Regions from separate parts of the Cytobacillus sp. FSL R5-0569 genome, predicted to be linked through region 1. Evidence: a T-box and tRNA genes for the amino acid it is inferred to sense, from the RefSeq annotation. Region 1 holds a T-box; the other regions hold tRNA genes.
What was found. The T-box of region 1 lies ahead of trpS (tryptophan--tRNA ligase). A T-box ahead of a tRNA ligase gene usually reads a tRNA of that ligase, here a tRNA-Trp.

Region 2: it has a tRNA-Trp gene. The T-box ahead of trpS (tryptophan--tRNA ligase) is inferred to sense a tRNA for this amino acid. The anticodon was not compared.
Region 3: it has a tRNA-Trp gene. The T-box ahead of trpS (tryptophan--tRNA ligase) is inferred to sense a tRNA for this amino acid. The anticodon was not compared.

The regions. Positions count from the first base shown of each region.
Region 1 covers NZ_JBBOWW010000001.1:1,595,019-1,597,738, reverse strand. The annotation lists gene MKX78_RS08255 (peptide ABC transporter substrate-binding protein) at 1-871, opposite strand, end outside; T-box leader at 1,386-1,584, shown strand; gene trpS (tryptophan--tRNA ligase) at 1,646-2,638, shown strand; gene MKX78_RS08245 (YjbA family protein) at 2,683-2,720, opposite strand, start outside.
Region 2 covers NZ_JBBOWW010000001.1:1,389,000-1,391,719, reverse strand. The annotation lists gene MKX78_RS07265 (ABC transporter ATP-binding protein) at 57-872, opposite strand; tRNA gene MKX78_RS07260 (tRNA-Gly) at 1,210-1,280, opposite strand; tRNA gene MKX78_RS07255 (tRNA-Leu) at 1,284-1,366, opposite strand; tRNA gene MKX78_RS07250 (tRNA-Leu) at 1,388-1,476, opposite strand; tRNA gene MKX78_RS07245 (tRNA-Cys) at 1,508-1,581, opposite strand; tRNA gene MKX78_RS07240 (tRNA-Gly) at 1,601-1,675, opposite strand; tRNA gene MKX78_RS07235 (tRNA-Gln) at 1,681-1,755, opposite strand; tRNA gene MKX78_RS07230 (tRNA-His) at 1,802-1,877, opposite strand; tRNA gene MKX78_RS07225 (tRNA-Trp) at 1,884-1,957, opposite strand; tRNA gene MKX78_RS07220 (tRNA-Tyr) at 1,961-2,044, opposite strand; tRNA gene MKX78_RS07215 (tRNA-Thr) at 2,056-2,128, opposite strand; tRNA gene MKX78_RS07210 (tRNA-Phe) at 2,132-2,207, opposite strand; tRNA gene MKX78_RS07205 (tRNA-Asp) at 2,274-2,350, opposite strand; tRNA gene MKX78_RS07200 (tRNA-Met) at 2,354-2,427, opposite strand; tRNA gene MKX78_RS07195 (tRNA-Val) at 2,438-2,513, opposite strand; tRNA gene MKX78_RS07190 (tRNA-Glu) at 2,518-2,592, opposite strand; tRNA gene MKX78_RS07185 (tRNA-Ser) at 2,608-2,701, opposite strand; tRNA gene MKX78_RS07180 (tRNA-Asn) at 2,704-2,720, opposite strand, start outside.
Region 3 covers NZ_JBBOWW010000001.1:3,913,454-3,916,173, reverse strand. The annotation lists rRNA gene rrf (5S ribosomal RNA) at 63-179, shown strand; tRNA gene MKX78_RS20030 (tRNA-Glu) at 210-284, shown strand; tRNA gene MKX78_RS20025 (tRNA-Val) at 289-364, shown strand; tRNA gene MKX78_RS20020 (tRNA-Thr) at 380-455, shown strand; tRNA gene MKX78_RS20015 (tRNA-Lys) at 470-545, shown strand; tRNA gene MKX78_RS20010 (tRNA-Leu) at 555-636, shown strand; tRNA gene MKX78_RS20005 (tRNA-Gly) at 660-734, shown strand; tRNA gene MKX78_RS20000 (tRNA-Arg) at 738-811, shown strand; tRNA gene MKX78_RS19995 (tRNA-Pro) at 820-896, shown strand; tRNA gene MKX78_RS19990 (tRNA-Ala) at 910-985, shown strand; tRNA gene MKX78_RS19985 (tRNA-Met) at 1,012-1,085, shown strand; tRNA gene MKX78_RS19980 (tRNA-Ser) at 1,102-1,194, shown strand; tRNA gene MKX78_RS19975 (tRNA-Met) at 1,209-1,282, shown strand; tRNA gene MKX78_RS19970 (tRNA-Asp) at 1,286-1,362, shown strand; tRNA gene MKX78_RS19965 (tRNA-Phe) at 1,382-1,457, shown strand; tRNA gene MKX78_RS19960 (tRNA-Tyr) at 1,471-1,554, shown strand; tRNA gene MKX78_RS19955 (tRNA-Trp) at 1,558-1,631, shown strand; tRNA gene MKX78_RS19950 (tRNA-His) at 1,638-1,713, shown strand; tRNA gene MKX78_RS19945 (tRNA-Gln) at 1,730-1,801, shown strand; tRNA gene MKX78_RS19940 (tRNA-Cys) at 1,806-1,876, shown strand; tRNA gene MKX78_RS19935 (tRNA-Leu) at 1,881-1,962, shown strand; tRNA gene MKX78_RS19930 (tRNA-Gly) at 1,980-2,050, shown strand; tRNA gene MKX78_RS19925 (tRNA-Ile) at 2,058-2,134, shown strand; tRNA gene MKX78_RS19920 (tRNA-Asn) at 2,145-2,219, shown strand; tRNA gene MKX78_RS19915 (tRNA-Arg) at 2,235-2,308, shown strand; gene MKX78_RS19910 (FixH family protein) at 2,612-2,720, shown strand, end outside.

The DNA.
Region 1 (2,720 bases):
CATCATCTTTAAGTGCTTGCATTGCATCTGTTGGAAGAGCTCCTGTCGGAGAACCTGCCCAATCCAATTCACCATTATCAAACATAGATAATTCAGTATTTGGATCATTAATCATATACATTTCAATTTTATCTAATTTTACAGTGTCTTTATCCCAATAAGTGTCGCTCTTTTCAAGAGTGATTTGGTCACTATGAGACCATTCAGCTAAGTGGAAAGGTCCGTTTGTCGTATAATTTTCACCAGCATCTGTTGCCCAGTCTGGATTTTCTTTTGCGATTTTACTATTTACTGGTAAATAAGTATAGAAAGCTGTTAGTTCAAGAAAGTAAGGTGTTGGGTTTGCTAGTGTAACTTCTAAAGTTTTTTCATCTACAGCTTTAACGCCAACATCATCTAAGCTACCTTCTCCTGTGTTAGCAGCTTCTGCACCTTCAACATAATATAGTTGATATGCATATGTTGATTGATTAGCTGGGTCTAATGCCCATTTCCATGCATATTCGAAATCTTCTGCAGTTACAGGATCTCCATTTGACCATTGTGCATCTTCACGGATATTAAATGTGTATGTTTTTTGGTCTTCTGAGATTTCCCAATCTTCTGCCATAGCGGCTGCTGGTTTATCGTCTTGACCAATTCGAGTTAATCCTTCTAATACGTTACGAAGAACAGTACCAGAAGTAGAATCTTCAGCCAAACCTGGATTTAATGAAGGTGGTTCAGTATTAATATTTACTTTTAATTCTTGAGGTACATCACTACCTCCATCGCCACCATCTGCATTGTCATCGCCTCCGCCAGCGCAAGCTGCTAGAACCATGCTAGCTAAAAGTAGCATACTTAAAAAGATTGACCATCTTTTTTTCACGGTGAAACCCCCTATTTTTAATTCAAACGATTCTTCACAGAAATAACAGTTGTTCACATAGAGTAGATTGATGAAAAAATCAAACAATTTTTATTATAAAAAAAGAGTTGATTCCTTTATGCATACTAAGGAAAGTAAGTTTATTTTGATAGAACAAATTCCCTCTATTCAGATAATTCAGCTTGAATATTAAAATTTGTATCTATTAGACTACGATAAACTCACCTTTTCATCATTCCATCTACCTGTAACCGAACAAAATGTAATATGTTTGTAAAGATGTCGTTTGGTAGGTTTTATTATAGTTTCTTTAAAAGTTTATTTCAAGCCCGTTTTAAATAATCTAAATTATCTATATTTTTTCAAAAAAATGTCGAAACATGTATTATTATTGTCATGTAAGGGTTTTCATAAGTTTTTATTGGTATATAACAAATAAAAATTTTTTTTGCTGTTATAACGCTCACTTGATTTACTTCTACATATATTATATTATGATTACAAATAAATAATACAAATTGCTGTGAGAAAAGAGTAGTACATTTAAGATGGTTTTAAGAGAGCTTATGGTAGGTGAGAATAAGCAACCTATTAAATCGAATGGACTTTTTGAGCATGAATATATCGATTCACGTTAGACTAACGTTATCTGTCTTTAAGAGATTCACATATGTGAATAATTAGGGTGGCACCGCGGACCATTCGTCCCTAGATTTTTTAGGGATGAGTGGTCTTTTTATATGTTCATTTCTCATAGCAAATAGGAGGATTATGATGAAAAAAACACTCTTTTCTGGTATTCAACCCAGTGGAACAATAACAATTGGTAACTATATCGGGGCATTAAGACAGTTTGTTGAGCTGCAAAATGAGTATGATTGCTACTTTTGTATCGTCGATCAACATGCTATCACTGTTCCACAGGATCGCTTACAACTAAGAAACAATATCCGTAGCCTAGCAGCACTTTATGTTGCGGTAGGCTTAGATCCTAATAAGGCAACTCTATTCGTTCAATCCGAAGTACCTGCACACGCACAAGCCGCATGGATGTTACAATGTATTTCTTATATCGGTGAGTTAGAAAGAATGACGCAGTTTAAAGATAAATCTGCTGGTAAAGAAGCTGTCTCAGCAGGCTTATTAACCTACCCACCACTAATGGCTGGAGATATCCTATTATATGGTACAGATATTGTCCCGGTTGGAGAAGATCAGAAACAGCATTTAGAATTAACAAGAGACTTAGCAGAAAGATTCAACAAAAAATACAATGACATCTTTACGATTCCAGAAGTAAGCATTCCAAAAGTGGGCGCACGAATCATGTCACTTCAAGATCCAACGAAAAAAATGAGTAAATCTGACCCTAATAAAAAAGGATTTATCTCTATTTTGGATGAACCGAAACAAATTGAGAAGAAAATTAAAAGCGCTGTAACAGATTCTGATGGCATCGTTGCTTTTGACAAAGAGAATAAACCTGGCGTTTCAAATTTATTAACGATTTACTCGATATTCTCAGGTGAATCAATTGAAAATATTGTGAATAAATATGAAGGAAAAGGGTACGGTGATTTTAAAGGGGATTTAGCTACAGTAATTATTAGCCACTTAAAACCTATTCAAGATAAATATCATCATCTCATGGAATCAGCAGAATTAGATGAGATATTAGATGCAGGAGCAGAAAATGCCAATAAAGTTGCAGGTAAAATGGTTAAAAAGATGGAAAACGCTATGGGATTAGGAAGAAAAAGGAAATAAAAAAAAAAGGGACGTTCAAATTAAATTGAGCGTCCCTTTTTGATTTAATTTACCTTTGAACCATTTTCCATTTCCCATAACT
Region 2 (2,720 bases), 210 kb from region 1:
ATCCACCTTTAAAATAATAATCATTCTCAATTATAGTCAAAAAAAGAAGCAAATCATTAAACGACTTGCTCTTGAACTACCATCCTACTATCAATTAAATCATAAGTTAAGCAGATTGGTTTTTGTGTACGTGGATCAATACCAATTTCTGCATCAATATTAAATACTTCTCTTAAAATCTGCTTATTCATAACTTCCTTCGCAGCACCATTTTTAATAATTTTGCCTGCTCTCATAGCAATTAAATAATCAGCAAACCTTGCTGCATGGTTTAAATCATGAATAACCATAACAATTGTTCTATTTTCTAACTGATTAAGCTCTTTTAACAGTTCTAATACTTCCAATTGATGACACATATCTAAATATGTAGTCGGCTCATCTAATAAGATTATATCAGTCTCTTGAGCCAAAGCCATCGCGATCCATACTCTTTGCCGCTGTCCACCAGACAAGGCATCTACTTCTCTATCTTTAAATTCTGCAATTCCTGTTACTTGGAGTGCCCAATCTATCACCTGGCGATCTTTTGCTGTTAATCTCCCCATACCCTTTTGATATGGAAATCTTCCATAAGATACTAGCTCTGAAACCGTTAAGCCTTCAGGAGCATCAGGAGATTGAGGAAGAATGGCCATTTTTTGTGCAATCGCTTTTGTCGATTCCTTACTGATTTGCTTACCATCAAGATATACAGACCCAGCTTTGGCTTGGATAATTCTTGCAATCGTCTTTAAGACAGTCGATTTACCACAACCATTCGGCCCAATAATAGCCGTAATCTCACCGTCTGGTATCATCATGTTTAAGTTCTTCACAATCTCTCTATCACCGTATGCAATTCTTAAGTCTTCAGTAAATAATCTAGACAAGGTCATTCACTCCATCCGAACATTTTAGATCATCATCATGTCATTGATAATGATTATCAACTTCAAAGAAAATTTTATCTAATAAAAGCTATCCTGTCAACCATCAATACGAAAAGTTTTCATTTCCACCATATTTCTTGTTAACCAACCTGTATTCTGCATATATTTTTTAAGGAGAATGCATTTCTCGTTACTGAAGCCTTTCATCCATTCTCTTCACTCATTATGCACTTCGTTAAGGTTAGTAAAAAACAACAAAACTAATCACTTCAACTAAAAAAACTGTAGACAATCTGCTAATAAATAGAGATTGTCTACAGTCCTTTACTTCCATATAAGCGGGTGAAGGGAATCGAACCCTCATCATCAGCTTGGAAGGCTGAGGTTTTACCACTAAACTACACCCGCAAATACCGGTGGTCGGGGTCGAACCGACACTCCGTGATGGAACACGATTTTGAGTCGTGCGCGTCTGCCAATTCCGCCACACCGGCAAATATTCTTTTATTTAATTATGGTGCCGAGGACCGGAATCGAACCGGTACGGTAGTCACCTACCGCAGGATTTTAAGTCCTGTGCGTCTGCCAGTTCCGCCACCCCGGCATGAGGTGTATAAAAATGAGTGAATATGTATTGGAGGCGGCAACCGGATTTGAACCGGTGGTGAAGGTTTTGCAGACCTCTGCCTTACCACTTGGCTATGCCGCCATCAATATAAATAACTACTTGGAGCGGAAGACGGGATTCGAACCCGCGACCCTCACCTTGGCAAGGTGATGTTCTACCACTGAACTACTTCCGCAGATCTGGCTGGGCTAGCAGGGTTCGAACCTGCGAATGACGGAATCAAAATCCGTTGCCTTACCACTTGGCTATAGCCCATTTGTATATTCTATGCATGAAAGCAAAAAATGTGAATTTAAAATAATGGGGCGGCTGATGGGAATCGAACCCACGAATGTCGGAACCACAATCCGATGCGTTAACCACTTCGCCACAACCGCCATAATTGGCAGGGGTAGTAGGAATCGAACCCACATCAAAGGTTTTGGAGACCTTCGTTTTACCATTAAACTATACCCCTAGATGGTGGAGGGGGGCAGATTCGAACTGCCGAACCCGAAGGAGCGGATTTACAGTCCGCCGCGTTTAGCCACTTCGCTACCCCTCCATAAAAAACAATGCCGGCCAGAGGACTTGAACCCCCAACCTACTGATTACAAGTCAGTTGCTCTACCAATTGAGCTAGGCCGGCAAATGGTGGCTCAGGACGGAATCGAACCGCCGACACAAGGATTTTCAGTCCTTTGCTCTACCGACTGAGCTACTGAGCCAAAACTTATACGTTTTGCAATACGTTTTACAATATGTTTTAAATTAATTTGTGTGAATTTATGTAGTGGCGGTCCGGACGGGACTCGAACCCGCGACCTCCTGCGTGACAGGCAGGCATTCTAACCAACTGAACTACCGGACCAAATTGCGGGGGCAGGATTTGAACCTGCGACCTTCGGGTTATGAGCCCGACGAGCTACCGGACTGCTCCACCCCGCGATAATATGAATGGTGGAGGATGACGGGATCGAACCGCCGACCCTCTGCTTGTAAGGCAGATGCTCTCCCAGCTGAGCTAATCCTCCAAAATGGTGACCCCTACGGGATTCGAACCCGTGTTACCGCCGTGAAAGGGCGGTGTCTTAACCGCTTGACCAAGGGGCCAATTTATATGTTTAATGGCGGAGAGCAAGGGATTTGAACCCTTGAGACGGCTATAAACCGCCTACACGATTTCCAATCGTGCTCCTTCGGCCAGCTCGGACAGCTCTCCATTGGCTCCGCAGGTAGGA
Region 3 (2,720 bases), 2.3 Mb from region 1:
TCATAAATATCTTCTTCAACATTACCTAGTTTTGAGGGAACGATTCCCTTACAATTTCATAGTCCGGTGGCGATAGCGAGAAGGTCACACCCGTTCCCATACCGAACACGGAAGTTAAGCTTCTCAGCGCCGATGGTAGTTAGGGGCTGTCCCCTTGTGAGAGTAGGACGCTGCCGGGCAAACTACCCCAATTTTTGGGGTTATTTTTTGGCCCCTTGGTCAAGCGGTTAAGACACCGCCCCTTCACGGCGGTAACACGGGTTCGAATCCCGTAGGGGTCACCATTTTGGAGGATTAGCTCAGCTGGGAGAGCATCTGCCTTACAAGCAGAGGGTCGGCGGTTCGATCCCGTCATCCTCCACCATTTTTGTGTTTATTTGCCGGCCTAGCTCAATTGGTAGAGCAACTGACTTGTAATCAGTAGGTTGGGGGTTCAAGTCCTCTGGCCGGCACCACTCGTCCTTTGTACGAGCCATTAGCTCAGTTGGTAGAGCATCTGACTTTTAATCAGAGGGTCGAAGGTTCGAGTCCTTCATGGCTCACCATTTATATTTGCGGGTGTGGCGGAATTGGCAGACGCACCAGACTTAGGATCTGGCGCCGCAAGGCGTGGGGGTTCGACTCCCTTCACCCGCATTAGTATTTTATAATGGATATTTGCGGAAGTAGTTCAGTGGTAGAACATCACCTTGCCAAGGTGAGGGTCGCGGGTTCGAATCCCGTCTTCCGCTCCATATGCGCCCGTAGCTCAATTGGATAGAGCGTTTGACTACGGATCAAAAGGTTAGGGGTTCGACTCCTCTCGGGCGCGTTTTATTTCGGGAAGTAGCTCAGCTTGGTAGAGCACTTGGTTTGGGACCAAGGGGTCGCAGGTTCGAATCCTGTCTTCCCGACCACGAATACTTTTTAGGGGCCTTAGCTCAGCTGGGAGAGCGCCTGCTTTGCACGCAGGAGGTCAGCGGTTCGATCCCGCTAGGCTCCACCAATTTAATTTTTAACAATATATTTTATGGCGGTGTAGCTCAGCTGGCTAGAGCGTACGGTTCATACCCGTGAGGTCGGGGGTTCGATCCCCTCCGCCGCTATTGCTTTTTTATTAATGGAGGAATACCCAAGTCTGGCTGAAGGGATCGGTCTTGAAAACCGACAGGGGTGTTAAAGCCCGCGGGGGTTCGAATCCCTCTTCCTCCGCCATTAATATTTATTATCGCGGGGTGGAGCAGTCCGGTAGCTCGTCGGGCTCATAACCCGAAGGTCGCAGGTTCAAATCCTGCCCCCGCAATCTGGTCCGGTAGTTCAGTTGGTTAGAATGCCTGCCTGTCACGCAGGAGGTCGCGGGTTCGAGTCCCGTCCGGACCGCCATTTACATATTTATTATTTTGGCTCAGTAGCTCAGTCGGTAGAGCAAAGGACTGAAAATCCTTGTGTCGGCGGTTCGATTCCGTCCTGAGCCACCATTTAGTCTTTTTTGGAGGGGTAGCGAAGTGGCTAAACGCGGCGGACTGTAAATCCGCTCCTTCGGGTTCGGCAGTTCGAATCTGCCCCCCTCCACCATCTAGGGGTATAGTTTAATGGTAAAACGAAGGTCTCCAAAACCTTTGATGTGGGTTCGATTCCTACTACCCCTGCCAATTATGGCGGTTGTGGCGAAGTGGTTAACGCATCGGATTGTGGTTCCGACATTCGTGGGTTCGATTCCCATCAGCCGCCCCATTTTTAAACATTTTATTGGGCTATAGCCAAGTGGTAAGGCAACGGATTTTGATTCCGTCATTCGTAGGTTCGAACCCTACTAGCCCAGTTATGGCAGCATAGCCAAGTGGTAAGGCAGAGGTCTGCAAAACCTTTATCCCCGGTTCAAATCCGGGTGTTGCCTTTATGCCGGTGTGGCGGAATTGGCAGACGCGCACGACTCAAAATCGTGTTCCTTCGGGAGTGTCGGTTCGACCCCGACCACCGGTATGTTGAAGTTCTTAAATGCGGGTGTAGTTTAGTGGTAAAACCTCAGCCTTCCAAGCTGATGATGAGGGTTCGATTCCCTTCACCCGCTTAAATAGGGGCCTATAGCTCAGCTGGTTAGAGCGCACGCCTGATAAGCGTGAGGTCGATGGTTCGAGTCCATTTAGGCCCACCATTTATATTATTCCGCAGTAGCTCAGTGGTAGAGCATTCGGCTGTTAACCGAACGGTCGTAGGTTCGAATCCTACCTGCGGAGCCATACATATTTTAGTTTGCGCCTTTAGCTCAGCTGGATAGAGCAACAGCCTTCTAAGCTGTGGGTCAGAGGTTCGAATCCTCTAAGGCGCGTCAAAGCTCTTAAATCTTCTATAAGGTTTATGAGCTTTTTTTGTATGATTAATTTTAAATTAAGCTTCTAGGCATCTAGTTGAAAGCTTTGTAGATAAGTACAAAAAAAAAGCTTCCATGAATGGAAGCTAAAAAGGGGGATTTACACTTGTAATAGAAGTTTCTCCAAATAAATCTTTTTTTATACCTATATTTTCTTTATTTTACATATTTCTCTCATTAACAAATTATTTCACTTTTCTAACACATATTATTAGTAATATAGATGAGAAAGATTAGATGTTTAAGAAAGAGGGGCTTTTTATGAAGAAGTGGATATCAACCTTTTCTGTAATTATGATTATTTTTCTTGCTGCTTGTGGAAATGCAGAGAATGATGCAAACTCTAGTGGTGGGGAAGGATCAGTTCCTG